Regions from separate parts of the Salipaludibacillus sp. CF4.18 genome, predicted to be linked through region 3. Evidence: riboswitches for the same ligand, from Rfam matches in the RefSeq annotation. Region 3 holds a riboswitch; each other region holds the start of a gene.

Region 1 (8,440 bases), on a different contig from region 3:
GCCTTCGATACAAAGGCTCTCCAAACATTGTGTGCACTGAACAATAATTTTAAAAATTTCACTTGATAATTGAACCCAACCATTAACTATCCCATGTAAGTCTACTAACTTGGGTTTATTACTTGCTTTGCAATAAATATTCTAATGCTATCGCTATCCATAGGTTCCGCTGTTTTGTCTTACTTTAATTATAATTTCTTTGTTTTCACTCTCGTTCTGTATCTTTAATATGCTAATCACGTAATTTATCTCTTTATAATATTCCGAGTTCTTTTCCCCGTTCAACTCCATACTTCGTTTTTCCAGCACCAACGTTTCAATCATTTCGCTCTCCTCCCCCTCTCTCAAATCCTGGTAACTCTCTACTTCTCCAACATATAATCTTTTAATTATTCGATAGTCAGATCAGATAACTGCATCATTTTTTTGATACTAGAGTCTACTCTATACTACATTCTCTCCTTCCCTAAATCGGTATAATGATCTATTACTGAACATATACCACAAAATGTATCTTATATACTATCTGATAGTTTAAATAGCATTCTATGTATCATACTCAACAATGTTAAATGCTAACGTTGCACAATTACCCACCTATTCCTAATTGCTTTAACCAATGCCTCTGTACGATCATTAGCCTCTATTTTTTTTAGTATCTTAAATATTGCTGTATTTACTGTAGAAGGTGCGAAATGTAACTCTTTAGCAATTTTTCCATTATTGAGTCCATCTAGAATGAGCTGTAGAATATTTTGTTCCTTTTCCGATAATAACCAAGTCACTTTTTCTTTCTTTAGGATCAGCCTTATTATAGGTTTTTTTCCATTTATACGGTCCATTTCTAAAGCAACTACTCTATGAAAATCAGGATCTAAAAATAAGCCTTTATCTAATATTGTTTGCATTACAATCTTAGGATTTCTCTTAATATAAGGGAGTGAGGTCATTCCGTTAACTGGCATTGACAAGTAAGGTAAAAGAGTATCATTTAATTTATCCTTATTAATCAGCAGTACGTGAGTTTGATTACCCTTTAAGAAATTTAATGTATGTTCGAGGTCTTGGATTGTCATTTTACAATACCCATCAACGATATAAAAAATCCATTTTGGAACAGATAGGAGGTTAACATATTTTTCTTTATGGTACAATTCATTTAAATGTTCCGATATTACATCTTTATCCTGGCTTGACAATTTATTTTCATTGCCCATGTATAACGGTTTAAATTTTTCGGACTGTAGCTTTGAGCCCATCCCCTCTTACCTCCCTTTAAATATTCGGGTTATTTAATGACATTCAATGGTATACAGTTATACGTTATTTAAGTAACCTCTTAATACTTTTTTCAGTTCTTTTATAGGTAATGGTCGACTAAAGAGGTACCCTTGCCCTTCCTCACAACCTAGCTCTTTGAGTTTAGATAGCTGCTCGTTCGTTTCAATTCCTTCAGCCAAAACTTTAAGGTTTAAATTTTTCCCTAATTGAATAATTGTTTTTAATATTTCTAAGTCTTTCTTCTCAGATTCAATATATTGAACAAAAGATCGGTCAATCTTCATGATGTCCATTGGTAAATACTTTAGATAGTTAATCGAAGAATATAAAGTGCCAAAGTCGTCTAGAGCAATATGAACCCCTAAGGATTTCAAATTATCTAATTGATGATCGGTAAAATCTATATTATCTACGAGCGTACTTTCCGTTACCTCTAGAACTAAATTTGTTGGGTTTATCCCTGTATCAGTAATGATATCTCGAATACTTTCTACTAAATCTGGCTGACGAAATTGAATACCCGAGATGTTAACTGATAATCGAAAACTCGGATACCCTTGAGATGATAACGCTCTCACATCTTCACAAGCTCTTCGTAAAACCCATTCTCCAATTGGATTGATTAACCCTGTTTCTTCTGCTATGTTAATAAAGTCATTTGGAGGTATTGTCCCCAAAGTTTGATGCTCCCACCTAATAAGAGCTTCCAAGCCAATAATTTCATTATTAATTAAATCAACCTGTGGCTGATAATATAAGACAAATTCATTCAATTTAACCGCCTGGCGAAGTTCATTTTTTATAATTAGTTGTTTAGATAGATCCGTGTTAATAGAAGGCTTATAAAATACAATTGAGCTTTCTCCTTTGCTTTTGGCCCTTTTCATAGCAATCTCAGCATTTTTCACCAATGAATCAACATACACACCATCATCAGGGTAACAACTTATACCGATACTGAGTGTGACCAGAAATTCGTGGTTTTCTGCTTTAAATGGACTAGTTAAGCTATCCAATGCTTTGTCAATAAACGTATGTATGTCTCTTTGTGTTTGAAAAGGAATGACACAAATGAATTTATCGCTATTCCAACGACCTATAGTACAATTTTCACCTAAACAGTGAGATATTCTTTTGGCTATATCTTTCAATACAAAATCTCCGAATTCATAGCCTCCGATACTGTTAATGACACTAAAACGATCAACATCTAAGAACACAACAGCTAAACAAGATTGCTTTTCCATAGATTGATACAATAAATCTTTTAAGTTGCTTTTAAGTTGAGTGGAATTAGGTAACCCCGTCACAGGATCTACATGACTGATTTCTTCTATCTCGGGGCTTTTATAATCAATAACAATCCCGGCCAAACGAACGAAGGGCTCAAGCCTTTTCATATCCATTGAATCTGGACTTCTCCTAGCTGAAAAGTAAATGGCAAATGTCCCCACCATTTTCTTATTTGGCGTGAAGATGGGAAGCGACCAACATGCTTTAAGTCCACTTTCTAAAGCTACTATTTTATAGTTCTCCCATAAAGGACTAGTTTTTATGCTCGAAACAATGACAGTTTCTTTCCGAAAGGCAGCAGTCCCACAAGAGCCTTCTTTTGGTCCCACTTGAATAGTTTCAATAAACTTTATGTACTTCTTTGGAAGATTTGGTCCAACACCGTGGTTTAGCACACCTTGTTTCCTGTTTAAAAGAAGGATAGAGCCTATCGAACCAGATATCTGTTCTTCTAACATAATCACCAATTCTTCAAGTATAGGGGAAATCCGGATGTTGTTGGCAAGCATTTCTAAGATTCGATTTTGACCAGTAAAGATAATTTCTTTTTGCCATTTTTGCCTTGTACTCTTTCTCATGGGCACCATCCCCTCTTCCATATTTAAACAAAAAAGCACACCCCGAATGACACAGGATGTGTTGTCCTGAAACGGTAACTGGCTGACTTTGCTTTTGCTTTAGCCCCTATAGCTTTGCGTCACTATGTTTCCATAGCTTTGCTATTATCATTTCAATATGTGCAATAATTTTATTCCAAAAGTATTGTTTTGTATAATATAACATAAAAACTGACATAAACAAACAAAATATGACATAAGGTTTTGCTTTATAAAATTATATGTAACTACTCCACCGCAATCTGTCCTAAATTTGCGATGAGAATAGCATGAGGGATAATACTGCCAGTAAGTTTCATAATCAAGCTACATTAATGAATATGATTTACTTTCGATTATGCGTAAACTTCACTTTTAACTAAATAGATTTTGCTCCTCTAGAGTCTCGAACACCATACCGACTTGATCTTTGACAGATATTTGAGAACCTTCAACGTCTGCAAAATCTCCTTCCAAGAAACTTGTAAGCGTTTCTTTGATATCAGCTGTTCTTTCATCGGACCTACTCATGATATATAAGACGTGAGCTAATTTTTTCTGATTTACTAATCCAATATTTTTCTTTATGTTAAAACGAGACAATCTGCCGAGGAGGTACAATTCTCTCCCACATTCTTCTATTAAGAATGCGCCCTTTTCTGATTTGGGTAAAAACTCAAATACCCCATTTAGAATTAATTCATTATTTTGTCCACCTTGGTTAGTAGATTCCCTGAGCTTTGCCATTGCCTGGTCTACCTTTCCAGCTAATATTAGACGAATCGTATCATTACCTATTCTCTTAGATAATATTTTTTGAGAACGACTAAGAGAGACTTCTATTGCGTTCTTAGTCGTATTGAACTCGACAGCTGCATTATCCTTATCGAATTTTGTTTTTAGAAGAAATCGTAGTTTTTCCTTTGCATTTTTCTGCTTAAGCCAGCTTAATGAATTAACGTAAGTGACAATCTCCATTAATGCATTGAATTTTTGATGTTCTAAGGCTCTTGCCTCTTCATCAACCACGATTTTTAAGTTTTCTTGAGTTTCATGAACTGCTTTCTCTAGCTCCATTAAAATTTTCATTATTAAAGGCACCTCCTATCGGTTTTTATTGAAACTGTCTAAATCTATTTTGATTGCTACAAATAGTTCGTCAAAGTTAAATTCTCTATCAGCAAATAGATTTGCCGCTTGTTTTGTATATGAAAAGCATGGATCATCAAAAACTCTAAAACTTTCAATAAAATTGAGTTTAAGACTATCGCGCTTGCCATAGCTCGAGTTAGTTTTATCCCTTACATTGATGATTCTTTCAAATTTCTGGTCCGAAGTTAATTCAGCATCACCACATTCTGAAATAGACTCATTATACAAGTCCATTAGAAACGCTCTCTTAATATTACGAAAGCCAGACCTCGTTCTAAACAACTCTATTATGCGTTTTACTTCATCTGCAGAAGTGCTATTGCTAATATTGTCAAAGATATCCTCGCCTATTTTTGATAACATTTCCTTTTTAAATCGATGTTTAGACGTTCGATATGCTGAATCGCTCATTTGGCTTTTTGGCTTTCTAGTACGATTCAAAAACCAATCTTTATCAGATATCTTCACGTATAAAAGTATTTCTTCCATTCCATTCAATCTTTGCAGCCATAGATCTTTATCTTCTTCACTATAATTCTCCTTTTTCTCTCCATACTTTGAAAAGACTCGTGTAAACGCTGCTTCTAGTATTTCCTCTAAATCCATGATAATCATTCCTTTCTATTTTTTGACTACACTGTTGCGTTTCTTTGAGTAAAGTCTTATGAGAACACCAAAAACAAACATTATGAACTACCTTCAACACATACTTAGGGATTATTACAACAAGTACTTAGGATTATAATTACTTATTATTTGTTTTATTGTGAAACCTTAGAAGTACAAGCGTAAAATCATCTAAATAGAGAAAGGTTATGCTTTTTACTAAGGAAAATCCTCAACCTATACCCTAATAAACATATTTATTGTCTTGTTTCAATTGCAAAAATGGATACTTGTGCGTGATAGAATTTAGCTTGTCTGATGTTGATAATTCCCATCGATACTCTATGCTACTGGCTATTAAATGGTTGTTTCAATGAAGGAAGAAGAACTGTGGGAGATTGCTTTTGGAACTAGACTAAGATCAACTTATGTTTAAGCAAGTTAATATAACTATCTCTGAATTGTTTAACGCGTAGAGATTAATAGTAGTGATATCAGCTAATTCCCTTGGAAGTGAGGTTAAGTAAGCAAAATAAATTATTATAGGTTTTATATCCTCAACTATCAGATAATTAATACGCTGCTCTCAGTTTCCAGAAAGAAGCTATCTTGAAGTTTGAGCTTGAAATGTAACACCTAATCGGTGTCTTTTTAGTTTTGTCACAGGGACGTTACTGATTCTTGAACTACAGACATTTCTTGTAACAGCTGATGCCTGTTTTTCTGGCTTGGCAACGGATACGTTACTAAATCTAAGGATTCCAATGATTTTTGTAACGCTTATTCTTTAATTTTATAGCTATGAAACATACGCGCTACAAGATTTGATCCTACCTTGTAACGCTAGGAAACTTTTTTCTTATTTCGTAACGGGGGCGTTATAATATATTCTACTTATACTCACCCTATAAAGCCTATACCCCACAGACATTTCATCTCTCCTGTTTGTCTACAGAAAAATCATACTTTGGTTAGAACTCGATAAATCACTCACATACAGGGATTAAAGTGACGTTTTCTTTGATACCTGCCTTTGGCTTGGTATGAGTATGAGGACAGAAAAATAGCGAGGTGTCGATTGGCACCTCGCTTCCTTGCATCCATATAGTACTCTCCTGCAACTAAACATTGTTGCTTTACCACCTTACATTACATATTGTTATACTTTTCTGCTCTTATTTTCCGCATTAAAGTTGCATGTTGTCTGTTTTCTTTTTTAGTAACTAATTCTAAGTTTTCAGGTCGATTATCATCATTATCTAAGTTTCTATGATTAATGTCGTAATCCTTTCCATCAATTGCATTTTCAATTATTTTTTGTCCCCAGAACAAGACTGCCATAATTTGATGGTCTTTAAGATATATATTATTTTGCCTTATATTACCCTTAGGCAAATGAAAACCTCTGCAGTTATTTTTACTTACCTCCTTTTTATTGTTTCTCAACCAATATGTCTCGGATGTAGAGAATTCTCCGTCACCGTATACTAACCTTACATTGTTGGAATTATACTCTATTAAATAAATACTCCCTTCCCTTATTTCATAAAAGTATTTATTATTATTATATCGATAAATTTCACCTGCATTTCGATCTACAAGAAAAGAACACCCATCAGAAAATGTATGGAACACCCCGCCTAAGAGCCTCTTCTTACTTTTTCGCATTCTTGCTAAATACCTCTGCTTTTCGTTCCAATAATTTTTAATAGCGACATCCGTACTATCTTCATCTTCGATTGGCTTCCACGGAATTCGCCAATGTTCAGCTACTTCACTGTCCGTCAGTTCAATATCATCTTCAAGCAAATACTTGTCTACTTCATATTGCTCTAAATTAATTGCATCATTGTTTAAGTCAATCTGATTATTTCCCATATATAAAACCTCCAATTTTTTATTGCCTGCTGAAAGAGAAACTTTCAAGATCAGGCTCTTGAACAGTCTGATACGATCCATGCTGACTGTAATTTATTTGTAGGTACTCCATAACCTTTGGATTTGATAAAAATTCTTGAATGAAATCAAATAGATTATGCTCCTCCACCAAACCCTTTAATTTTTTGATCATATATTCAGACCCCGTTAGAGCAACTATCAAGACTTTTCTAATATCTACACCTTCATATATAAAAAATTCATCTTGTAGATGTCCGAACTCTACTACCAACCTGTTGAAATCAAAGTCATAATCTAGCTCAAACACTACTTTATCAATAGTATCTTTGGTGAAAAATACTGCCTCTGAAACGCCCTTATAACCTGCTTCAAAATCTGAGTTATTTAAAATGCTTAAGTCTCTTTTCCCCATTCTCTTCTCTTCATTAACACTGCAAGTATAAGCATATGCCTGAAGGTTGATAGTATCGTGGGTCTTTCCTTCTAAATCTTTGACGAATGCCTCTGATAACCAACGTCTTGTATTATCGTTAGAAAAATTAGCGTTCTCCAACGCTTTAAAACTACTAGCATTTAATTCCTCAAATGAATAATTAACACTGAATGTGATCATCATTATCCTCCTCCTTACATCTTGCTTCTCCTAAAGAATCAACTTTATTAAGAGAATTCCTTTACATTGTTGTAGAACTTGTACAATGGAATATTCAGCTCTTCTGCTGCTTCTTTTGCCTTTAAACTTCCAGACTTGTACTTTATGAAAACTAGGTAGAAGTTCTCTGGGTATGTCGAAGGGCGACCTACTCGTCTCGACCAATTGTTATCTTTCTGAAAAACATCTTCAAATTCCAATAGTGTTTCTAAAGAATGGAACCCCTCTTCGCTAAGAAATAATTCTTCATCGTACGTCTTGTCTAACAATATCAAGTTCAGAACTTCATCTCTTGCATACTTTAAAAAGTCATACATCTCTTGAATGTTACTACTGATGTTAAATAAGCTATGCAAGACCACTGTATCGCCTTGTTTAACAAGTTTTAAGAGCCTGTAATACTGGCTGAAGTCACATCTTCCTGAGCTGTCTATCAAGTCGAAAAAGATCTCGTCTGCATCTTGTGCTAGTCCCTTGAAAAACGTTAGTGATTGATACTTACTTATTGCAATGTAAGCGTATTTTGCCATTTTACATTCACCCCCTCATGCTTCCGAATAAAAGTAGCTTAAATTCAACAACTAATTTTTATACATACATATTCACCTGTCCCTGTTTGGTATTTAAACCATATTTTTTATAAAATCCTAACTACTTATTAGTTAAATTATACCGTATTTCCATAGGTAATAATACTCAATTTCTAAAAAATACTTAATTATTTTCCACTGATTTAACATTGATATAACAACGTTTTAGACAACATAAACCAACTCGAAACGTAAGGCGATTCACTAGACTTGTCATCAATGAAATACTCCCCATAGGACAGGAATAACCCCCTAGTATTAGACGCCACTACAAAGCATTTAAACGACATAAAATACATGAATATTATACGACACTTATATTTATGTGATATCCAAAAATACCCAAACTACTTTAAGTGGATAAAGAAATG
Region 2 (8,440 bases), on a different contig from region 3:
TACTTTAAATAAAGGAGTGTAGTCAGATGAAATTAGGAGTATTTACGGTATTATTTGGTGATAAGTCATTTGAAGAGATGCTTGATCATGTCAAAGCTGCCGGTCTTGATGCAGTTGAAATTGGTACAGGAGGTTACCCCGGTAACGATCATTGTCCGCTAGATGACCTTTTAGAGGATGAGCAAAAACGCCAAGACTATTTACATGCAGTCACTTCTCGCGGTTTGACAATTAGTTCGTTCAGTTGCCATGGCAATCCGATTACACCGGATCGAGCATTTGCAGAGGAGTCGGATACTGTTTTACGCAAAACAATCAAACTAGCTTCTCTTTTAGGCGTTCCAGTAGTTAATGCTTTTTCGGGGACAGCCGGTGATAGCGAGGAAGCAAAACAGCCGAACTGGCCGGTCGTTCCTTGGCCAGCCGAGTACGGTGATATTCTGGAATGGCAATGGGAAAATAAACTAATCCCGTATTGGAAGGAAATTGGTAAGGTTGCGGAGGAACATGATGTGAAAATAGGCCTTGAGCTTCATGGAGGTTTTCTAGTTCACACCCCTTACACGATGTTAAAATTGCGAGAGGCCACGTGCGATGCTATTGGTGCAAACTTAGATCCTAGTCACATGTGGTGGCAAGGTATTGATCCGGTAGCAGCAATAAAAATCCTTGGTAAGGCTGGTGCCATTCATAATTTCCATGCAAAAGACACGTATATTGATCAAGATAATGTGAATATGTATGGGTTAGTTGATATGCAACCGTACGGCAAGGTACAGACGCGTGCATGGACATTCCGAAGTGTCGGTTGTGGTCATAGCCTGCAAGAGTGGTCCGATATGATGAGTGCTCTTCGTATGTATAACTATGACTCGGTTGTCAGCATTGAACATGAAGACCCGATCATGTCCATTGACGAAGGATTTGCGCGTGCGGTGAAAAACTTGGATACCGTTTTAATCCGGGAATCTGCCGGAGATATGTGGTGGGCTTAAGAGAAGTTAAGTTGGATGTTTCAAAAGGTATGTTAACCTTTTGGAGCATCTTTTTTGTTTGTGAAAAATAAGAATATTAAGCATTATTTTCAACTTGAAATTCCCCAGTTGATACCATCTGTTTCATGTAATTTATTTATTGACACGCCATGTGTAATTCGTTACATTGTTTAAGTATGTTTTTTAAGGGAGTATGGTAGACCGCAGTTCAGACCCCGCGTATTAAAATAAAACTGCAGCAGTACAGCATTTTATAGAGGGGATTTGGCGGGAGCTCGTACTGTATTTGTAAATAAAGCTATGAGCTTTTTAGGAGGAAAAAATGGATACTCAGAATGAGACACAGGTTAGAATTACAACAGCAGATCCATCAGCACTAGGATTGTTCGGTTTAGCAATGGTAACATTGGTCGCATCATCACAAAAATTAGGAATAACAGAAGGGCTTTCTTTAATTCTACCATGGGCATTTTTCTTAGGTGGAATGGCTCAGTTAATAGCGGCGATACTAGATTCCAAGCATAATAACATGTTTGGAACAACGGCTTTCGGAGCATTTGGACTCTTTTGGTTTGGTGTAGGAGCTAGCTGGTTGATTCAATTAGGAGTTTTCGGTGAAACACTGGCAGCAAATGCAGATCCAAAACAACTTGGGATTGCCTTTCTTGGCTATTTAATTTTCACTCTTTTTATGACAATCGGAGCAATGGAGACAAACAAAGTATTATTCTTCATCTTTGTTTTTATTGATTTCTTATTCATTGGCTTAACGTTAAGCTCCTTTAACGTGATGTACGAAGTCACGCATATGTTAGCAGCAATAGCGGAGTTAATCATTGCCTTGCTGTCTTTTTACGGTGCCGGTGCCATCTTATTAAACAAGCACTTCGGAAAAGTTTTCCTGCCAATAGGACAACCCTTTGGAATCTTTAAAAAGTAGTTTTAATTTGATATACGGATAGAATCAGAGTCTAGAATTAACTTTCTAGGCTTTTTGTTATGCGAAATAACTTACTTTTTAATGACCACTGCATAAATAGATAAGTGAAGAGCCACAGATAAATGTATTTTGATAGAAAATATTGATTAGTTACATTCGACGTAACGGTCACTCTCCGAATGTAACTATCAGCCGTAAATGGTGACATTCAAATATTGTCTAAGCGCGGACTGTTCCTAAACGCCATCATTAGCGACAATCCGTCTGAGTTGTGCGTCTGACTGTAGCTAAACCAGACTATAGTAACACGCATCTGCGATATTACGATGAGTGTCACTAAAGCAGAATTAAATTAGGTCATATTATCTATCCATTGTATCCTTAAAATATTTAGTCTCAATCGTCTTTTCAGGAAAAACTCGAGCAGAGAGTTTTGGTACATACATTCCAAGGCTAATAGACCGTGCTAATGAGAATAAAATGAACGATGCCCACAAACCGTGATTCTGAAAAATAGGTACAAGGATAGCTGCACTTGTGATGAAAACGAGCATTGAGACAATAAGGGAATTCCTGATTGGAGCGGCTTCGGTTGCACCTGAGAAAACGCCGTTTAGCTGTATGCCCCAGAATGTAAAAATCGGAAATAATAACAACCAGAAAAAATAGATCTCCGAAAGACGTTGTACTTGAGGAATGGACGTATAAAACGAAATAATTACTTCTGCCCCGGCTACAAGCGAGAGAGTTAGCGCAACACTAAATATAATGCCCCACTTTGCGGAGAGCTTTAATATATTATGAAATAACTTAGGCTGTTTCATTCCTATGGATCTGCCGATTAATATACTGCTTGCATTGGATAGGCCACCGAAGCAATAGGCAAGCAAAAAATGAATTTGAAATAAAATGGCATTGGCTGCCAAAGTTGTGTCATCCATTCTTGCTCCTAAGGAAGTAAACATCGTATAAACCGTTAGCAAGCATACAGAGCGAATAAATAAATCCCGATTCACTTCTAGCATTTTTTTAAAGGAACTTGTGTTTGAAATATCTGACCACGAGAATAAAGACCAGTTTAAAAGGGTTTTGTTGAGAAGGAGGAGTAGAATGATTCCGCTCAAAACAGCACTTAATTCTGCGAGTAAACTAGCAAATGCTACTCCTTGTACGCCCCAGTTGAAGACATGGACAAATAAGAGATCTAACAAAATATTAATCGTATTCATGCCTATTTGAATGAACAGGGCGCTCTTTACATAGCTTTTTCCGATCAACCAGCCAAGAATTACAAAGTTAACGAGTGTAAAAGGGGACGACCAGATTCGAATATTAAAATAGAGCTCAGCTTGTTCTGCGACCTCCGTGGTAGGGTGAATGACAGTTAGTGACAGCCACCTGATAGGTTCCTGGAAAATGATAAAGGCTAAACCAAAAAAAACAGCGATCATAAAAGGACGAATAAATGCTTGATAAAGTTCTTTTTCATTGTTTGCACCATGCGCTTGTGCAGTGAAACCTGATGTACTTACTCTTAGAAATCCCAATACCCAGAATAAGGTATTGAAGACTATACTTCCAACTGCCACACCACCGATGTAGGAAGGATCAGTCAATTGGCCAACCACAGCAGTATCAACAGAACTTAACAAAGGCGTTGTCATTGTAGAAATCATTAAGGGAATGGCAAGTTTCATATATTGATTACTAGTTACCTCAGTTTGTAAAGGTACAGGAGGAAGGCTTGAGGAAGTTCCCATTTTGGTTCTCCTTTTTTTCTTTTTTTGTGGAGGGACGAATTAGTGATTTTTAATACAGATGACGATTTTTTAATCCAACTTTACGCAGGAGTTCAATCGAATTCTGTTTCTGATTAAGTCGGTCGGTTCCAGTTATAAAGGCTATGGAAAGGTTGAATATAGTCTCTTCTTTCCTTCCGAAAAACAATTGTATCATTATTTTAGAGATACCTTAACAAACGTTTTTTTATTTGTGCTTTGTTATTCATAGATTCAGAAACAGTTCATTATAATTGCTTGACGCTAACTGGGAATCTATGTATAATCGTAAAGCGCAATGATTTCGATTTAAAATCAAAAGAAGGAGTGTTTATTATGAATTCATCTATCAAAATGTTAAGTATTTTCACAATCACCGCTTTTTTAGCAGCAGGATGCGGGTCTTCCAATTCTGCGGAAGAAGCATCCGCCGACGAAGAAAAAAATAACGGCTCCTCCTCTGAGACAGTTGAAACTACCGAAACGGAGGAAGAGACAAATTCGAACAGCCATAATCATGAAAATAATCACGATCATGACGATGATAACAACCACAATCATGAGAACAATCACGATCACGATCATGATGAGGAAACGGAACAAATTTACAACGGGTATTTTGAAGATGAGCAGGTGGAAGATCGCTCCCTCTCTGATTTGGAAGGGGATTGGCAATCTGTCTACCTCTACTTACTGGATGGTGAACTGAATGACGTTTTCTCGCATAAAGCCGAGCAAGATGAGGATATGACTGAGGAGGAATATAAAGAATATTATGAGGTCGGTTATGAAACAAATGTCGACCGGATTGTTTTCGAGGATGACACGGTTACCTTTCATGAAGATGGAGAGGCATATTCCAGTGAGTATTCGTATGATGGGTATGAAATTCTTACGTACGATGCAGGAAATAGAGGCGTTAGGTTCATCTTTGAACGGATGGACGAATCTGAGTATATGCCGCAGTATATTCAATTCAGTGATCATATTATTTCCCCTACAAAATCGGACCACTATCACCTGTATTGGGGAGACAACCGCGAAGAACTGCTAGAAGAAGTTACCAACTGGCCGACTTATTACCCATCAGACATGGATGGCCACGAGATTGCGCACGAGATGATTGCTCATTAAATCTTTCCATTATTAGTCATTGCTATATAATAGAAGGATCTTACTAGAACTTTAGTGAAAGTGCTTAAGAGGTAATTCAGCTCGGAAGGATTGATACGGACCAATCCTAGTTATAGTGATGCAGCATCGTGAAATCATTGATCAGTTTCGCCGTGAAAGCTAACGATTTATTATAAAGAAGACACTACGGGTTTTTCTTACAAGAATTATAAAATCATTGGTTTTTAGAGATTGTTGTTTTACTTTGAACGGAGAGGCTTGAATCCGCTCTAAGCGGACCTTTAAAAACAACAAATCGCTATAGAATACAGAAAAACTGCTCCAGAATTATGGGGCAGTTTTTTCTATGAAACTAATTATTTGATATTTTTATGCTGTCACTACTTTATCTTCCTCATCGAGAGGTTCCATGCGATTAACGGAAATACTGGATAGTAAGCCGAGTATGTAATTCTTTAGATATATAATATATGTTTAATTTGAAACTTTGAATAGTTAAATATAACTAGTCTACTAAGAGTTTGTATGGTAAAATATAACTGTGTATATTTAAATATATTTCTTTGAACCGGCAAACTCATTGAAAAGTGAGGACGCAAAGCTACAGGCCTAAGGAGATCACTATGGTTGCTGGGTTCCCAAAGGAATAACGAACGAAGTTATTTCCATAAGGGAGTAGCTTTTTTGTATACATGTTTACATACTAACTAATACATTTGAGAGAATGTGAGGAACTATTATGATGACTAAAAAACAGTCAGGCGCTCTGCTTATTACCATTATCATCACATTATTTTACGTGTGGAATTATCTATTTAAAGAAAACGAATGGATGGGTGCACTTGGAGCGAGTTCTATTCCATTTATTGGAGGAACCTTGAGTTTAATCTGGCTTTATCAGGCATATCGTAAGAATAGAACGACGCAAAGATATTTCTGGCTGTTGTTAATTTTTGGTGTCTTTCTAAACATTTCAGGAAATTTGATCTGGACTTTAGGCATAATTACCATAGGGGACACTACTTATCCTGATATTTCATGGTTACTCTGGCTCTTAGCGTATATATTCTATTTAGCAGCATTAATTTATAAAACGAAGATAATTAATGGCTTTGGTGCAAATAACCCGTATTTATTTAATATCACTGTTTTTATGTTGATTGCTTCTGTAATCAGTATTCATTATTTCATTGAACCACTCATCGTTATTCAAAGTAATTCCTTTTTGATGACAATCATTAATATTGGTTTTCAAATATCTAACTTAAGTATTGCGTTTGTTGTAATGTATCTCTATTACCTTGCTCGACATAGTATTGAAAAAAAGCTGATTCAAATTATAATTATTGCATTTTCCGTGAGACTTATTGCTGACACAGGTTATACATTTATATCCATTCATGGGACTTATGAGATAGGAGGTTTTATCGAACCATTATGGGTATTTGCTGTCATGTTGATGGGGTTTGCCAGCTTTTTTGAGCAGGAACACGCGTATAATAATATACAAACAAAAAGTTATGTAAAAGAGAAAGAGCCTATTTTTCCATATATAAGTGCGGTAATTCTCATTGTACTAGTTGCCCAAAGCTACCAATGGGAGCTTAATGCTTTAAGTATTGGTATAAGTATAATTTTCTTTATGATTATTATTCGGCACCTCTCGATTATTAAGAAAAATAAGAATCTGATGAGTGAATACAGAAATTTAGCGTTTCATGATTCATTAACCGGTCTGAATAATCGGACAAGTTTTCATCACGATTTAGGACTTCAGATGGGAAACGCAAAACAAATTGACAGCACAGTTGCTTTGTTATTGATTGATTTAGATCAATTTAAACTTGTAAATGACACGCTTGGCCATCAAATAGGCGATCAACTGTTAAAATTAGCTTCGGTACGGTTACAATGTTCAACAGGTAATGATGCAGAGATTTACAGAATAGGTGGAGATGAATTTGTTATCATTCTATCAGATGCTACAGAGGAAAATTGTATTAAAGTAGCTAGAAAAATATTAAAAGAGTTTTCAAAATCTTTTAGTGTTGCTGGTCATGAAATGACAGTTACAGCAAGTATTGGAATAAGTTTATATCCGGAGCATGGGGAAGATCGGGAATCGTTACTTAAAAATGCAGATGCCGCCATGTACTTGGCAAAGGGAAATGGAAGGAATAAATTCCGTTTTTACAATTCGAAATTGAATGAGATAATGGTACGAAAGATGAAAATTGATAGTGAATTAAGAAAAGCAATGGAAAATAACGAATTCCATCTTGTGTATCAACCTAAAATTAATCTACAATCAAGAGAAATTATTGGTATGGAAGCGCTCTTACGGTGGAATAGTACTGAACTTGGATCAGTATCACCGGTTGAGTTTATCTCTATAGCAGAAGAAACGGGACAAATTGTTGCCATTGGAGAATGGGTTTTAGAAACAGCTTGTAAACAAAACAAAAGATGGCAAGAGGCAGGATTTCCACTTTTATGCGTGTCGGTAAATGTGTCTGTCCGGCAATTCCAGCAAAACGCTTTCCTTGAAACCGTAAAAGGTGTTTTACAAAATACAGGTCTTGAACCTCAGTTTTTAGAATTAGAAATCACAGAAAGTGTGATGCAAAATAAAGCCGAGTCTACTGAATTGTTAAAAGGATTGCGGAAGATTGGCGTGAAGACATCGATTGATGATTTTGGAACGGGATACTCCTCCTTGAATATTCTTAGAGAGCTTCCCATTGATACGATTAAAATCGACAAGTCATTTATTGATGGTATTTTGGACTCGGCAAGTGAATCGATGATTAAAACAATTATGGATATAGGATTGAATTTAAATCTTGAGGTGATTGCTGAAGGGATAGAGCATGAATGTCAGGTTGAAATGTTAGAAAAATACAACTGTAGATTTGGACAAGGTTATTTGTTTTTAAAGCCTACAGATAGAGCTGGTTTCGAGAAATATCTTGAAACGTATACTGCTCAAACTAGCTTGAATTAGTTGAATGGGTATTGTGTGATTCACAAAAAAGAGGTATTCTGCTTTCGCAGAATACCTCTTTTTTACGAAGAAATTTATATAATTATCCCGTCTTTTGTTCGAACTATATCCCTTTATCAGAAGAAGTGTCCACCAAGTTCTACTTAGAACAGGTGGACACTTGCTTATAGGTTGACGTTACTCTACTAAGCTTTCAAGTACATCATCGATAATTTGATCATTTGCAACAGGTCCATTGTATAACCAGCTTGTAGTTGACTCGTATTCATAAACTTGATCATTTTTTACGGCAGGAATATTTTGCCACAAAGGATCTTCTAGTAGTTCTATGCTATCATCTAATTCACTGCTAATTAAAAAGAGATGTTCTGTATCCAACTGAGCGACTTCTTCTAAAGAGATAGGTGACCAGTCACTGGTAGCAGATTCAGAAATTTCCTTAACAACGTCTGGTGAAGCGAGACCTAAATCTCCATACATAACAGCGCCACTGGATGCCGTTTCGCTAACTATAAAGAGCTGACCACCAGTAAGCCAGACCGCGGCTACAGAATCTTCTCCAATAGAATCCTTGATTATATCCTGGGAT
Region 3 (8,440 bases):
TGTAGTTCACCATCGTCCCTCTTTTTTGGTAAGTAAGGACAATATCCTTGGGAGAAAAGGCATCTAAATTAGTCACTAGGAACGCATGGTTAAACAACAATTCGCCTGCGAGACGTACGGATTTTATAATCACTTTTCTAGGCTTAGACCATGATTTTGCTTGATAAACCGTTTCTTCAAAATAGCACTCCGTCTTCGTCACGTCGGAAGGGAGAGATGAAGGATGTAGTAAGGAAATTTTTGTGGCGTGGTACAAAAATTTATACTAAACACATTGAGGTTTTTGAATCCATTTTATCTTTAGAAGACCTTATCCAAAATCAGATGATGCTGAAATTAGTAATTCAACCGTTGCACCGTTTTCTGACCGACTAATGATGTACCATAAATCACTTTTTGGCTCAACGTCTATCGGTTTTTATGGGGTTGCAATTGGTACTTCACAACGGGCAGAATTGGTCATGCATTTCTCTCGACTATCTGTTGAACTGCGGAAATATATGGAAGATGGTACAAATATAATGATTAAAAATAAATGGATGGAGCAACCACCTGGAACTATGGATAAAGTAAAGTTAACACAACAAAAGAAGCAAAATTAAGGTATGTTTAGTAATCTAAACAAAAGGAAAGGCCTGTAAAATATCCCATTATGTTTGTATTCTCTTAAGTGATGAGTTTCTTCCTTCTGAAAGTTTATGGAATACTTTACCCACCGCATCCACATCCCCTACTTTTTCCGATAAATTGATGATGTTCTATCTTCTAACATTAAATGGTATAGGAATTGGAAATTATGGTAGGAATTTTAGTGCCAGTCCAAGACGTGATATAGGGCTATATTACACTAGGCTTATGTCAGAAGCGAGTCTCTTAGCAGAAGATGGTGCCAATATAATGATTGAGAACGGATGGTTAGAACAACGCCGCAGACACCTGACAGGGATCAATTAGCAAATGAAAAAAAGTAAGATTAAAGTATTCAAACAGCAAACAATGTAAAGAAGAGTTGATACTATTCAACTCTCTCCTTCATATTTCCCACTGAAAACGAGAGCGCTACAATTATTCACTCTTCTATTAAACAATAATTGCTTATTAATTAGTAATCTCCGACTATAAACATAAACCTTATACGATGGTATAAATTCAAGACAAAAAGCACCACAAAAATGCAGTACTTTTAACTATGACTAATTAGACTATTATTGAAATACGACTCTCTATTTGCTTCTTAAGAGTTAATAATTCATCCAACTAATTCACATTTAGTGTTTAAAACAGAACATAATTCACTGATATCGTTGCGAATTGCTCCTTTTAATGAGTAATCAGTGGCTTTTTCCAGTTCAACGTTCATTTTGTCGATTTCATTTAGAATTATTTGTTTCTCGACACTTGAAAGCAAGAAAACACCCCTTTCCATTTTTATACAAGTCTATTTAAATGTAATATACCACAATTCCATGAAATTAAAACTTAATATATATTTAATCTATTTAAACAAATTGTTACAATTTGCTTTGCAACGTTCTTCATTTGCACTAGATGTTTAAATGATTGAAGTATTACATCTAGTTTATCACCCAATAACCTTTTATCTATCTGTTCAAATTTGTCTTTCATCTGAAAAATAATAGTGAAAGTTAATTCCTGCTTCTTTTAATATACATCCCTGTCTCTTAAACAAATTTTCGAGTTGATTGAGTTTCATTCACAAAAAAAGCGCTACAATAGCTCGGTGTTCATCATGTTTGTTATTTCTATTATCAATCTATTAGAAGATTGTATTGGAACAGTAGAATACGAAAAATGAACTTATACAAGAGATATAAATGCCGAGTAACAAGGAACAGGAAAGGTTAATATGGATGTGAAGGCATTTATGCCTTCACATCCATTCGTTTGATACTTCAACATTTTAAGACTGTTTAATCGGTAAAATCACCTCAACAGTTGTTCCTTTATCGACGGTACTTTCAATATTGAATGTTCCCCCATGTTCTTGGATGATCTTGTGACTAATCATTAACCCCAGTCCCGTTCCTTTTTCTTTTGTACTATAGAATGGTTCACCAATATTTTTAATTCGATCATCAGAGATGCCACACCCTTGATCAATAAACCTAAAGATAATTTTATCTGAACCGTACCAATTCGTTTGTATTTTGATTACCCCTCCGCTGGACATAGCTTCTAATCCATTTTGAAGAATGTTGATAAATACTTGTTTGATCTGATGGTTATCACAAGTGAGAAAAGGCAGTTCAGCATCAGTCTCTTGTATAATTTCAATATTGTTCATTATGGCTTGTGTACTAATTAATGTAACTATATGTTCTAACAGATCATATATATCCGTCAGTGTCATTTTACTTGCTTGTGGCTTAGCAAGGGACAGGAACTCACTTACAATCTCTTCTAACTGATCGATCTCGGATAACATAATAGTCGTATAGTTAGGTTGATCTAACTCCTTCTGCATGATTTGAAGAAATCCCTTTATCGAAGTCAAAGGGTTCCTAATTTCGTGTGCAACGCCTGCTGCCAATTGTCCTACGGCGGATAACTTTTCCGTTTTTCGTATATATTCATCTATTTTCTTTCTCTCTGTTATATCACGACCTACAAATACAAAATCTTCTATTTCATCCCCACCATCAAATACAGGGGTTCCCTGAACTTCTAATTGAACCCATTCGCCATTAACATGCTCACATCGAAACTCAGTTTGAATGGGTCTTTTAGTTGAAATCATTTGGTAAAAACTTTCTTTCATATATAAACAATCTTCAGGGTGAACCAAATCAAAAATTGATTTCCCTTCATACTCTTTTGGTGACTTTCCTAATAGGACCTCATGAGAAGGCGAAGCATATTTAACTGTTCCGTCTAAAGTGCATACACCTACTAAATCCAACATATTATCGGTAATAAGACGGTACTTGGACTCACTCAATTTAAGCGCCTCTTCTACCTCTTTCCTTTCTGTAATATCAGCACATGAACCAATGACCTCGACAACCTTCCCACCTCTCCTAATAGGGCGTAAAATGCAAATGTAATGGATTCCATTCACTTCACCTTCGTAAGTGACATTATCTTCACCATTCCATGCTCTCCGATAATGTTGATTTACCTTTTCGGAAAAGTGGGCGGACAGAAAATCACTTGATTCCCTTCCAATTATCTGTTCAGGAATAAGATCCATTCGATAAAGTAACTCGCCATCACATAAAGTATGAATAAATATACCATTTTGTTCAATAAACTTAAAGATCATCCCTTGTTGCTGTCTAACGGTGTCCGACAATTCTTGACGGGCTATTTTTACGGCCTCTTCTAACCATTTTTGTTTAGATAACTCTTGTGGAATTCCATGTTGATCTATAATTTGCTCGATTTCCACAAAGTTTTGTACAAGATCCTTTGGAGGTAAAGGTTTACTAAATAAAAACCCTTGAGCCTCATCACAAAGATTCCGTTGAAGAATAACCAATTGATCTTTTAATTCGACTCCCTCAGCAACAACGTCAAGTTTTAACTCATGAGCCATTGCAATGATTGTTTTGACAATGGTGGCATCATTCGAATCTTTCGTACAATTACGAACAAATGATTGATCAATTTTAAGTTTAGTAATTGGTAGTTCCTTCAAGTAAAGAAGAGAACTATATCCTGTTCCGAAGTCGTCTAAACTTATTTGTACACCTATACTTTTTAATTCATTTAAGACTTTGAAACCTTGCTTAATATCCATCAACATACTTTCCGTAATTTCAATTTCGAGGCATTCAGGCTCTGCAAGGGGAATAAATTCTCCAGGAGGAATTAAACCCTTCTCCGAGTGTTGCCAACGAATTAATGCCTCAACTCCTACTATTTTGCCTGTAGTTAGATTGATTTTAGGCTGATAATAAAGACAAAACTCATTTTTTTTCAGTGCTTTTCGAAGGTCTGTCTCTATTTCAAATTTTTCAAAGTTATGTTCCATTTGATTAGAACGATATAATTGAAAATTGTTTTTCCCTCTATGTTTTACCAGATTCATAGCTGCATTTGCCTTTTTAATTAACGTCTCGGCATCTTCTCTATCGTATGGATAAAAGCTAATACCAATACTGGCTGTAGTATATATTTCATACTGATCTATATGGAAAGGCTCTGAAAAACTATCAAGAATACGTTCCGCAACAACATATACTTCCTGTATATTCTTATTTAATTGAGAAACAAGAAATTCATCTCCACCATGTCTTGCTAAGATCTCCTTGTCATGAAAGCAATGCTTTAATCTCTTTGAAACTTCTTGTAATAGACGATCTCCAACTCCTTGCCCTAACGATTCATTAATTAAATTAAAGCGGTCTAAATTAAAGAAGAGAACTGCCAAACTCTTAGTCGTTTCTTCAGATAAAATCGTTTGGAGATAGTTATGGAAATGACATCGATTGAATAACCCTGTTAAAGGATCATGGTAAGCCAAATATTCAATCGTTTCCTCCGCCTTTTTCCGAGCAGTTATATCAATTAGCGTTTCATTTATCGCAGGTTCATTTTGAAAAAAAGTTTTAGAACTATGTGCTTCCATATGAATAATTGTCTGATCTTTTTTTATAAGCCTATATTGATAAGGTTCGCTCGAAAGGCTGCCTTGAAGACGTTTATTTATCTTTTTGGCTACCAGTAACCGATCTTCAGGATAAACTATATCTAAGACATTCATACCTATGATTTCTTCTACTCTATAACCTATCATTTCAACTGCTTTACGATTTACATATGTGATCATTTTGTCTTGAATAGTATAAATGCCCACCAAAGAATCTTCTGCCAAATGACGGTATTTCGATTCAGCTTCTGTTAACGCCTCTTGTGTATTTTTAAGTTCAGTGATATCTTTGAGAATTCCATACACCCCAACGATTTGTTTATTTATAATAATGGGTACGCTAGTCATATTAAGTTCTATACGTTCCCCTTTTTTACTATAAATAGCCGTTTCAAAGATTTTTGGTTCGCCTTTTTTTGTTAAATCAAAGTGTTGATTTGTCTTTTCTAATTGATCTCGAACGATATAAGAAACGAAAGATTGATGCAGTAATTCTTCTTCTGAATAACCATAAAGGTTTACTGTTTTATTCACACTTAAAAGTTTTCCTTCTAGATCAAAAGTTAATACTATATCAGGGTTGTGGTAGTATAGGGACTGATAATACTGTTCATTGGTTTGTAACTTTAATGATTGAGCGGTCATCTTCTCTACAATGCGAGACCCAAATAATACTAAAAGTAGTATTATCAATGTTGCAATTCCAACACCAATTGCCAACATCGTACTATCTATCATAAAAGTATGTGTATTATCGTTGATATTGTGTTCTGAAATTGGCATAGCAGAAGCTGGCATAGCCAAATAATGAATCACAGATACCGCAAAGCCCATTAGAACCCCACACATTAATTTTTTATGAAAAGGAATGATGTTTTTTTGTTTTATTGAACTTATCTTACGCAATGAGATGTAAATTCCAATCACCCCAACTGAAATAGCGCCCCAATTGTAGCTCAATGCCACATTTTCATGCAGAGCTCCCATCCCTATATAGTGCATGGTACTAAGACTCATACTTAACAATATACTGCTAGGTATGACATTATTTTTTATAATGAAAATTTTTAATGAAATATAGGACCCTAAAATAGCAATAACTAAGGACGCCCACACATACAATGAGTCTAAATTATGTTGATTAATAGGTTCATGGGCAAGCATTCCTGTAAAATGCATACACCAAACTCCTATCCCTAAAGACAAGGCACTCATAAGTAACCATTTATCAAGGAAATGTCCAGTGTCGTGAACCCTTCGTAAACAAAGATCAAATGCCGAATAAGATGCAATAATAGCAATCATGATTGAAAAAATCACAAGAATTACATTATATTGACCTATCATGAGTTCCATATTCCCGACCTCCAGTAGAATAAATTTGCAAATTGCAACCTTGTGGGCTTGGTTCCGAACAAGATTTTTAAATGAATATGGGCTTAGCTCACTTTGGATTGAAGAATGCTTCGAATCACCGTGTTTCAGTTGGACAAATAGTCATAAGCTTCATATCTCACTTTTCTTGGTACAAATAAAGAACACACCCGAATAGGTGTGTCCTCCTCAAACGGCACCTGGCTGGCATGACCTTATGGTTTTAGCCCCTCTAGTTTTGCGTGCCCCCATTTCTAAATGTTTGCCTTTAATATTTTTCATAAAACTAAAGACTTGATACAAAAGGCCTCATAATAATATTAATTATATCATAATATGACAATTTTTAGAATACAATAAAGATATATGGATCTTATTTAAAAGAGTATGACCTATATAGTCCTATGACATTAGATTCAGAAGTGACAAATTCTACCACATACACATTTTCTGACAGACGTGATACTCGTGTTCGTAGCCAACCGATGCCAGAGCTCGATACGAATGATAGACATCACTGCTTATGATAGAGCCTGGTAAGATACGTTTCTCTGCAAAATCTATCAGGGTTTTCCCTTTGATATTCGGTACAACTTCCATTTTTACATAAAGAGGATGTCCTTGTGCCTACTAGCACTTTGGTCTTTTCTGTGCTCGACCACGTTCCCCCTTCAGAAAGGATACCAAAGAAAGCGTCGTCCAGTTCTACAATACCAGCTAGTGTATAATCTGCATCTCGTTTTCTCATCGCTTGCCGAATTTTGTGAAGCATGTGACTTAAATTTCTTCAGAGAGCTTATGTGCCGATATGCCATTCTTGTCATGAGCCATCAAATAGTTGGTCAGAAACCACTTGGTTAAGTCCGTTCGAGTCTTCTCCATGACGGTTCCTACCGTCACCGTCGATTGATAGCGGCATGACTTGCATTCAAAAAGACGATGCTTACGGGTCTTGGTCTCAAAATAATCATCATAACCACATTTTTCACAACAAAATCCATCCGACCACTTCTAATGAGAAGAGGTGGTTATGACAAGCTTCTTCCGTAGAAAACTGTTTATGAAATGAAATTAAACATATTTTTGATATTAATGTTATGGTTAAATGGTAGGAATTTTAAAAGGAGAGGATAATTTTGAACAGAAACAATACTGTACGTTTAGAAATATTGACCAATAATGACAAGCTTTTTCAAAGATTTGAACATGCATTTCTTTCGATTGCAAAAAAATATATAGAATGTACTCCTATTGATGTATCTAATATAAACTTCGAAAAGACAAAAAATCATATTATCGTATTGTACGATTATAATAGTTTGGAATTAAAATATGCTTTTGAATGTGAAGAAGGCTCTGTACAACAAAAAGCTTCGCTTCCTAACGGTGAAATAGTAGATTCTTACATGGAGTTCTGGATAAAATGGGTAGTGGAAGGCTTTTTTTTAGACGAATTAGAAGTTGAATCAAAACACACTGAAATAACCTTTAGTAACAAGGATGTCATGAAAACGATTTAAAGATTAAAATGATTATGTCATTAGCTCAGAATAATTAAATATAGTGTTAATAGGGATAAATACTCGCAAAGTTAGTTTAATAATAAAATATACCTCCCTTATTAAAGGAAACTTTCCATTAACGTCATAACAGAAACTACACCTTTACTACAATAAAAGTTTTTCATATTCAGTAGGTTTTAGTCTTCATCTTTTTTAAAAACCTTCTTTATTCCTGAAGCACTAAGTACGCCTATAAGACCGCATATTAGTCCTCCTGTCTTTCTCCTAGCCCTTGGTGCTGATGAAATCCAGTGCCCCACTGCAACATTTTAATATGTTCTATCAGACGAATTCCTTTTCTTCGGTAATGTATGCTGGGGAATCTTTCGTATTAGCAATTGGATTCCTTTCTCTAAAAGCATAATCGTCTCGTTTAATTCTTCACGGTTATTTTGATCAGCAAGATATATTTCTTTGATACATAAAGATATAAGATCCCTTCGTTGTTGTAGGTACTTTTCCCTATTCTTCATTTTTCCTCCTTAATCAATTAAGTTATAAAAAGTAAGCTTATAAAATGTAAGCTTCAGTTGTAAAAAAAATATACAGAATATTTTGAATAATTAATAATGTACAGGGTTGTATATTATGTTTTTGCTTGGGTATTTTATATAGGCTCTCGTAGTAATGTATCTTCTGTTATTCAAATAAGCAATCATCATGGGATGTTTAATCCGTAATCTCTTAAATAATTCAAAGTTCAGTTGCACTGATGGCGCAGGTGGTCTTATTTTGACTTCGCCTACTTTCACATTCGCCGCACTTATTTTTTACATGACACTAATTTTAGAATTCAATTCCTAAAATGATAAAGGTTCATCCCCTTCATTTCTAAGAAAGAAATTATAAATTTTCTAAAGTAGCCAGCCACCAGGTTACATACTTAAGAAAA
Region 4 (8,440 bases), on a different contig from region 3:
ACAACACTTGCAAAATCACCTCTCAGCCAAGGTGTTGATGTGGCTTTGTATACGGTATCAGAGGAAACAGATTACCGTTCAGAAGCACTTTCTTCGCGTCTAGCGCAGCTTACATTAATTGATGCTCTTTATGTCAATGTGAGTATGCAAAGAAAAGAACTTATGAAGAAATCTTTAACAAAAGTGCGAAAAGCTATTTCTGCTAAACGAATCTAAAATAGAGGCACTCCCAAAAGATACAAAACCTTTTGGGGGGTGCCTTTATTTTCAATATAAAATAAATATAATATTACTTCACTACCTATCTACCAGTTTTTACGAGTTAGTTTCATCCTTCTTTCATGTTAATTGGCGTAAAAAATGGTAGTATGAATGAAACATTAAAGCAAAGAAGTTCTACGAATGTGAAAGGAGCCTTCACTAATGGGTCAAAAGCAACTTTCAACAAAACAGATATCCGTCCATAATATGATATTGATTTTAGGAATTATCTTCATTGCATTTAACCTGCGACCTGCAATCACATCTGTAGGACCATTAATCAGTACGATACGAGTGGAATTAGGAATATCAAACACTCTAGCAGGTCTTCTAACTACCCTTCCCCTATTAGCATTTGGAGTATTTTCTCTAGTTGCTCCTAAAATGGGCCGTAAATTCGGAAATGAGCGAACAATTTTCTTTGCTCTTCTTACTATCTTCACTGGCATCCTCCTTCGTTCCACAGGTTTAGTAACTGCCTTATTCATCGGAACTGCTATTTTAGGGCTAGGAATAGCTATCTGTAATGTGATAATATCTGGTATTATTAAAGACAAATTCCCCGGAAAACTAGGAATGATGACTGGCATTTACATTACTTCTATGTCCATTATGGCTGCTCTTGCCTCTGGTTTAGCTGTTCCTTTGGCTGAAAACTATAGCCTCGGCTGGGAGAAATCTCTTGGTGTATGGGCACTCTTACCCTTGATTGGGATACTTATTTGGCTTCCCCAATTAAAAAATAAACACACAAAAGCAAAAAACTCTGTTAGTGCAAAAAGCTCTATTTGGCGTTCCTCACTTGCCTGGCAAGTGACACTTTTTATGGGACTTCAATCCTGTATTTATTATTGTCTGATCTCGTGGCTTCCTGAAATCCTATACAGTCAAGGGATTGATGTTGTAACTGGAGGCTGGCTCTTAACGGTCCTTCAATTTGCTGGTCTTCCAGCAACTCTGTTAATACCAGTTCTTGCAAGTCGCATTTCTAATCAACGTCCGATTGTGGCTAGCATTGCTATTCTGTACCTTCTCGGTTTTATCGGAATTTTTTTAAGTGAAAATATGATCTTAGTCGTAGCCTTTATTATTGCATTAGGTGTGGCACAAGGGGCGGGAATTAGTCTTGCTCTAATTCTATTCGCTTTACGAGCCGAAAACGCAGAAGGTGCAGCTAATTTATCCGGTATGGCACAGTCCGGCGGATATTCATTAGCAGCAATAGGCCCATTTTTTATGGGATATTTATTTGATTCTTTTCAAACATGGACTCCAGCTTTTGTGATGTTTGGAATTCTATGTATCGGATTACTCATTGCTGGTCTTGGAGCAGGCCGAGATTTATATATATTGCAATCTGAACAAAAACAAGCAAAGATGAAAGCTTAATTTTTCTAGAAATTAGAGGGTGACGTAAAAGTCACCCTCGTTTCATTAGATTGTTTTTGTCGGAAAATAATAGACTTCCCGTTTGATCAGCAAGCTAGCACTAATAAACGCTAAAAGGGATAATATAACAGGGACCACCACGGCATGAACGCCAAACAGGTCACCATACTCACTATTAAATCGAAAAATGATAATGTAAGAAACGAGTCCTGTAATCATAGAAGCGATAGCCCCGTATTTATTACTGTACTTCCAATAAAGACCAAGTACGATTGGCCATATAAACGCCGCTTCTAATCCCCCAAATGCAAATAGATTTAAGTAAATCAATAATTCCGGAGGGTTAATCGCTAAAAGAAACACGATAATACCTAGAAATGCAGTCACACCCATACTTACTTTCTTCACATGGCTATACGTTGCTTTTGGCTTCATATAATTAATATACACATCCTTAACAATCGAAGAACTTACTAGTAAAAGCAGGGAGTCCACTGTTGACATCATTGCTGCAAGCGGAGCAGCCAAAACCAAACCAGCAAGCCACCCCGGTAAAACCTCCAGTGCGATTAACGGGATAACCTGATCCGCCACCTCAATACCTGGTAGAACTGGACGCGCAAACACACCAATTAAATGCATATTTAACATGATAAAACCAACAACAACCGTGCCAATCATTAACGCACGGTGCATCGACTTCGAATCCCGATAGGACATCGCACGAACGGCGACTTGAGGTAAACCAACAACCCCTACCCCAACTAAAATCCAGAAAGAAGACACGTAAAGACTGGTGAGTTGACCTTCATGACCATAAGGCGTGATGAGATTCGGATTTTCAACCATTAAATCATTAAAAATCTGATCCAACCCGCCACCGGCAATAACCACACCAATTAAGAGGATAAGTGTTCCACCAAACATGACGAATCCTTGAAGAGTATCTGTAAATGCTACTGCACGGAATCCGCCAATAATTACGTAGATTAACACAGCAATGGCAAACACGAATAAAGCTGTTTCATACGTTAGTCCTGTTAAGGACTGAATTAAGTAGGCCCCACCAATCCATTGCGCTGCCATTGCAGCGAATAAAAAAACAATGATACTAAGCGCAGAAACCAATACAACAATCGTGCTTTTATATCGTTCTCTTAAAAAGTCAATCAATGTAATTGCTTTATACCTGCGAGCAACAATTGCGAACTTCTTCCCTAATATTAGCAGGACAAAATAACCCGTCGCAACTTGTGTCATTGCAAGTAAGACCCATCCTAAACCAATCGTATACGCAGCCCCTGGTCCCCCAAGAAAGCTTGAAGCACTTCCATACGTAGCGACCATTGTCATCGCTAGAACGAGCCCGCCAAGTTCCCGGCCTCCAAGAAAATAATCACTTAAAAAAGAAGTGGATTTAGCCATTTTCCGGTTGGACCAAACCCCTATAAGAAAAATAACTACTAAAAATAGAATTAAAGGCAATAACACATCCCAATTCATGATGAATGCCCTCCATTCCCCGTGTCATCTTCATCTTCCAATGACATGTCAACAAGTACAAATTTGACAACGATAAAAACAAGGATGACCATCACAATAAAACCGACAATACAGCTCCAAAAAAACCAAGCCGGAAATCCAAATACGTATGTATATTCCTCCGGGGCTTTCGATCCCATTGTATATGCAAAACCATACCACCAAAGAATATTTACCAATGCAAGTATAACCCCGATCCACGCCTCGCGGTGCGCAATTTTAAAACGTCGCTCTGTCGTCCGCTCCGGTATTCTATACATCGTCACTGCCCCCTAGATTTTCTAACCTTCCACAATTAAATAATCGTTCTTATTTATTTACATACTAAAGAATTTTCTTTCAATGAGCAACTTCTCTTGCCTTGCAGATACCGAACGTGTTTCGTTGTCACCTTTTTTTCAATCTAGTATAATAAATCGATAATAGGACAGTTCAGGGTGGTAGTTTTTTAGAAACTGTTGTTTTGGAAGAGTAAGAAAGATAATGAGAGGGGTTTTACTATGAATATTACAGTCATAGGCGGGGGACTTGCTGGTGTTTTTGCAGCTAAAACTCTTATTGAAAAAGGAGAAACAGTAACAATTATAGAAAAAAGCAGAAGTATTGGCGGTCGTATGGCTACAAGACGTATAGGAGAAGGACGAGCAGATCACGGTGCCCAATTTTTCACTGTCCGTTCGATTGAACTCGAAAAACTAACGGAAGAATGGTTAGAGAATAAGTGGATCAAACGATGGTTTGGAGATGATTACCCAAGATATTCAGGTATGGAAGGGATGAACTCGTTCATTAAAAAAATCGCTCAAAATCTGCCTGTCACTCTTCAGGAACGTGTCGATCATATAGAAGCTAAAGACACGGAACTGATTCTATCGACTAACACAGGAAAAAAATACACCAGTGATGCTGTTGTATTAACAGCACCTGTTCCTCAAGCATTAGAATTGCTAGAAAAATCGCCAATTCACGTAACAAATCAAGATAAGAATTCCCTTGCTGCTTCAAAATTTAAACCTTGCTTCGTCGGATTACTCACACTAAAGAAACCTGTTTCTATAGGTGAGAATGGAATAATTTCTGATCACGTACCTGCTGGTGTCGATAAAATTGTAGCAAACGATCAAAAAGGAATATCCCACTCGCCAATCTTATCTGTCTATATGAACGGTGATTGGAGTAGAGATCACTTTGCCCTAAAAGATGACGAGGTGCTTAACGAAATAGTAGCTATTCTCTCACCAGACCTTATTGAATCTAATAATCTATCGGCCTATCAATTAAAACGTTGGCGCTACGCGGAAGCGACACACGTGTACAGAGAACCTTTCTTAAAACTGAAAAATTACCCGATCTTCATTGCAGGCGACAGTTTTTTAACAAAAAATGATACTAGTGGCCGAACGAGAATCGAGAGTGCTATTCTATCGGGTATTCGAGTCGGAGAGGCCACTTATCGGGATTCACGTTATTGAATTTTAAGGAAGCGAACTCTTTATAACTTCGTTACCGTTGTCCTTCAACCCACCCGCACTTAATCGCTTTTACCAGTGCATCTGTGCGGTCTCGTGCACAAGTTTTTTTAATAAGTCGACATACAATGGTACTAATCGTTGACTCGGCAAAATAAAGTTTTTCAGCGATATTTTTATTGTTTTTTCCATCAAGGATCAATTGCAGAACAATTTGCTCATTCTTTGATAATTGAAGGTCAACCTTATCTTTAATAAGAACAAGCTGTTTAATCGGCATACTTTTGTATTTAATATGATCTATCTCATTCACAATATCTTTATGAAAGTCTGCCTCTAAAAAAATTCCTGTATTTAATAAAGTTTGCAACACATTTGAATAATTATCCTTTAAATAAGATAATGAAACTAACCCGCTTATCGGAAATGATAAAGTAGTAAGTAACTCTTTATGGAGAGGATTTTTACTTATAAGTAAAATGTGACAGTCTTCTTTCCTTTTAAGTTCATGTATTTTTTCTAATATTAAATTCAGTGAATATTTATCGTCATTATCAAACGAAAAGAAAATCCAATCTTCTTTAGTGTCCTTCTGTTGTTTTAACGTAAGGGCAATAATTTCCTCTGAAATTTTTCCTCTTAAACTTCCAGACAAAATGTCGGAGCTTTGATCATAGTAGATGATTCTAGATTTAAGTGATTGTACTTCTCTTTTTTTAGTAAGATTCATTCTGAAATTCCCTCCTTAAGTAGTAATACTAGTTAACATCATTCATTACTCAGAGCAACTAAATTATATAGTATTTAAGTACTTATTTATGGAACACAAAAACCCCACCAAAAAGAATGGTGGGGTATGAAAATAAGGTTACTTATTTTCAAAAGAGTCCAACTCTTTTCGGTAACCCGGCTGTCTTAGCTTTTATAAAGCCTTAGACCCGAAGCTTTGCGTCCTTATTTTTCAATAAGTTTGCCATTATCGAAGTTTATCGAATTATAGGTAATAGGTATTAAGTAAAATTATAGTCTTTTTTCGATAGAATGTAAACGTTATATGAGAGAAACTCCGTCTTAAATAGATAAACAAAGCCTCTCAAAAGTTAATTTCCAACTAATTGAAAGGCTTTGTTCAGTTTAAATATGATTATTCGGTGTCGTATATCTCTGATTCTGTTAAGTGACCTTCTTTAATTATTGTGTCATCAATGTTATCGGACGTAACAGCAATCGGATCTAATAAAATAGAAGGAACCTCGATTTGACCGTTGTCAGTTAGTGAATCTGTCCCAATTTCTTCACCGGCAGCAATCTGCATCGCCAGTTCAGCAGCTCTATTGGCAATCAAATTAATTGATTTATACACTGTCATAGTTTGTGTGCCCTCAACAATTCGTTGAACACCATCAAGTTCAGCATCTTGACCGGATATTGCTCGAAGAACCAAAAGGAAACCACTAGTATGTATTTGTTATTCCCCTTCATGTATCATGAAGAAAAGCAGCAACATCCATGAAACGAGATAACATTAGAAAAATAATTTAAGAAAAACGCATAGCGTCAAAAAAACTAAGGAGATAACTATCAATGACGACCATATTAGTAATTGAAGACGAAGAAGCCATTAACCATGTTCTGCGCGTTTTTTTACAGCGAGAAGGTTGGCATGTTATTCAAGCATTCAACGGAAACGAGGGAATCGATGCCTATTACGATCATCACCCAGATTTAATCTTACTGGATGTGATGCTTCCTGACCGAGATGGTTGGAGCGTCCTTCATGAAGTGCGTGAAGAAAGTCAGTGCCCTATTTTAATGCTGACTGCTCTCGGTGACGTGCAGCACCGACTAACAGGATTGAACAGTGGCGCTGATGATTACATCACGAAACCTTTTATTGCCGATGAAGTTGTCGCTCGAGTTCATGCCGTCCTTAGGCGTGTGACTACCCCTTCGGAAGAAAGAGATAATTCTACCTTTACCTACGGAGAGCTCACGATAAACGAATCCACTAGAGACGTTCGTATTGGAGGAAATATTGTGGCCATCCTTCCAAGAGATTTTAAGCTTCTTCTTTATTTGGCACGAAATCCAAACCAAACATTGACGCGCGAGCAACTATTAGAAAATGTTTGGGGTCAGGACTACGAAGGCACAGATCGAGCTGTTGATTTATCCGTCAAGCGGATCCGGCAAGCATTGAAAGATTGGTCAGATGACGAAGGTGAACTAACGACAGTAAGGGGAATGGGGTATCAGTTCCGTGTCTACACGAAAAAATAAACGGATTCCACTGCTCCAACATTGGACAAGACGTTATTTAATGACCCTTGTTGTCGGACTTATTGTAATCGGGATTATTTCTGCTCTTTGGATTCGCCACACTACTATAGAAAACCGGATTGATTTAACACGGTTTATTGCAGAACAAACCGCGGCACAAGTTGTTAATTTACAAGAAGATGAGACAACCCTGGAGGACACTCCAGAAATTAATCCTCAATTTCGAGAAGAAACAGAGATTTTTGTTGTGGATCCAGGAGGTTACACGCTTTCTCCATATAACCGTCAAGGTGGTCTCTCCATTCGAAGATTCCCTACGACGATATTGGATAGCGAAGAGGATGTTCAAGTTGTTGATTTAACGAACGAAGGAGACCGTTTCTATGTCGTGAAGGCCCCTATTGAAGATCAAGACGTTCTTTTTGGCTGGGTGCTTGTTTTACAAAAAGAAGAGTTTGTAACTTCTGTCCAACAAGAATATCGCCAACTCACCATGATGCTTTTAAGTATGGCGGTTCTTGGATGGGCGGCAATCTACTTTCAATTACGCCGATTAGTTACACCGATTAAATATGTCTCTAATGGTGCTCGTAAAATTAAAGAAGGCACGTATCAAAAAATGGCACTTACTCCAGAATCTATTAAAGAGGAAGAAGTCTATGATTTAGTGGAATCCTTTAATGAGATGGCCAATCGTCTTGAACAGCTGGAAGAAACGAGGACGGCACTGCTAGCCGGTGTGACACATGAATTAAAAACACCCGTCACCTCGATTAGCGGGTTGTTGCAAGCACTTGACCAGGGCGTTGTTCAAGGAGAGGAAGCGAAATCTTTTGTGAAGTATTCATTAAAGGAAACGGAAAAACTACAAACAATGGTCGAGGATTTACTCGTTTTCAATTCTTTAGCCGTCGATGCTATTCCGATGAGGAAAGAGCCGCTGCTTATCGCCGATGAAATCAAAGATGCCGTTAATCAATGGCGGGTAAATCGTACACAGTGTGAAGTAAGACTCGACATTTCTGAAGAGGTATTGGATGTCGAGGTGGATCTTGATATCGTGCGTTTCCAGCAAATCCTAACAAATTTAATGAATAATGGTGAACAAGCGATGTCTGGAATTAATCATGGAACAATGTTTATTCATGTTTTTGTCCGTGACAAGAATGTATTTGTGCAAGTTTCAGATGAAGGGATCGGAATACCCTCTAATGAACAGGAGTTAATTTTTGAGCGCTTCTTCCGCGGTGAAGGGAAAAAGTATCAGACAAGAGGACTTGGACTTGGTTTGGCCTTGAGTCGAATGCTTGCTGAGGGGCTGGGCGGTAACCTGACACTGACTTCGAGTGGTGATGAGGGTACTGTATTCACATTATCCCTACCAATTGCATCAGGTGAAGAAAAGTAATTTGCGTTAATAAAGTTTAGTCGCGTAATGACAGTTGCGCTGCTAAACTTTTTTTATTTGCCTCTGTTATGATGATTTTTCAATATCGTCA

Evidence for each region. A riboswitch is a leader RNA that binds a small molecule or an ion and turns the genes downstream of it on or off. The one in region 3 is predicted to bind cyclic di-GMP.
Region 1: it holds a riboswitch for cyclic di-GMP, as region 3 does, so the genes downstream of both, ACHABW_RS07985 (sensor domain-containing phosphodiesterase) here and ACHABW_RS02800 (PAS domain S-box protein) in region 3, are expected to answer to the same signal.
Region 2: it holds a riboswitch for cyclic di-GMP, as region 3 does, so the genes downstream of both, ACHABW_RS23955 (putative bifunctional diguanylate cyclase/phosphodiesterase) here and ACHABW_RS02800 (PAS domain S-box protein) in region 3, are expected to answer to the same signal.
Region 4: it holds a riboswitch for cyclic di-GMP, as region 3 does, so the genes downstream of both, ACHABW_RS04885 (response regulator transcription factor) here and ACHABW_RS02800 (PAS domain S-box protein) in region 3, are expected to answer to the same signal.

The regions. Positions count from the first base shown of each region.
Region 1 covers NZ_JBIMEV010000009.1:7-8,446, forward strand. Annotated here, with positions in the region: gene ACHABW_RS07975 (hypothetical protein) at 154-324, opposite strand; gene ACHABW_RS07980 (response regulator transcription factor) at 576-1,259, opposite strand; gene ACHABW_RS07985 (sensor domain-containing phosphodiesterase) at 1,317-3,152, opposite strand; cyclic di-GMP riboswitch class I at 3,223-3,305, opposite strand; gene ACHABW_RS07990 (hypothetical protein) at 3,546-4,259, opposite strand; gene ACHABW_RS07995 (hypothetical protein) at 4,275-4,928, opposite strand; gene ACHABW_RS08000 (HNH endonuclease) at 6,078-6,806, opposite strand; gene ACHABW_RS08005 (hypothetical protein) at 6,826-7,443, opposite strand; gene ACHABW_RS08010 (hypothetical protein) at 7,488-8,009, opposite strand.
Region 2 covers NZ_JBIMEV010000079.1:3,660-12,099, forward strand. Annotated here, with positions in the region: gene ACHABW_RS23930 (Gfo/Idh/MocA family protein) at 1-22, shown strand, start outside; gene ACHABW_RS23935 (sugar phosphate isomerase/epimerase family protein) at 27-995, shown strand; gene ACHABW_RS23940 (acetate uptake transporter) at 1,318-1,935, shown strand; gene ACHABW_RS23945 (MATE family efflux transporter) at 2,298-3,695, opposite strand; gene ACHABW_RS23950 (ZinT/AdcA family metal-binding protein) at 4,050-4,847, shown strand; cyclic di-GMP riboswitch class I at 5,408-5,490, shown strand; gene ACHABW_RS23955 (putative bifunctional diguanylate cyclase/phosphodiesterase) at 5,587-7,851, shown strand; gene ACHABW_RS23960 (ABC transporter substrate-binding protein) at 8,029-8,440, opposite strand, start outside.
Region 3 covers NZ_JBIMEV010000002.1:177,010-185,449, reverse strand. Annotated here, with positions in the region: partial or broken gene ACHABW_RS02820 (transposase) at 1-226, opposite strand, end outside; gene ACHABW_RS02815 (DUF3231 family protein) at 288-602, shown strand; gene ACHABW_RS02810 (DUF3231 family protein) at 643-954, shown strand; gene ACHABW_RS02805 (hypothetical protein) at 1,250-1,408, opposite strand; gene ACHABW_RS02800 (PAS domain S-box protein) at 1,922-5,968, opposite strand; cyclic di-GMP riboswitch class I at 6,179-6,263, opposite strand; gene ACHABW_RS02795 (transposase) at 6,419-6,586, opposite strand; gene ACHABW_RS02790 (hypothetical protein) at 7,123-7,506, shown strand; gene ACHABW_RS02785 (hypothetical protein) at 7,818-8,021, opposite strand.
Region 4 covers NZ_JBIMEV010000004.1:185,370-193,809, forward strand. Annotated here, with positions in the region: gene ACHABW_RS04860 (MurR/RpiR family transcriptional regulator) at 1-216, shown strand, start outside; gene ACHABW_RS04865 (CynX/NimT family MFS transporter) at 424-1,650, shown strand; gene panF (sodium/pantothenate symporter) at 1,696-3,153, opposite strand; gene ACHABW_RS04875 (YhdT family protein) at 3,150-3,452, opposite strand; gene ACHABW_RS04880 (NAD(P)/FAD-dependent oxidoreductase) at 3,693-4,664, shown strand; gene ACHABW_RS04885 (response regulator transcription factor) at 4,696-5,391, opposite strand; cyclic di-GMP riboswitch class I at 5,559-5,646, opposite strand; gene ACHABW_RS04890 (hypothetical protein) at 5,806-6,105, opposite strand; gene ACHABW_RS04895 (response regulator transcription factor) at 6,246-6,941, shown strand; gene ACHABW_RS04900 (HAMP domain-containing sensor histidine kinase) at 6,922-8,349, shown strand.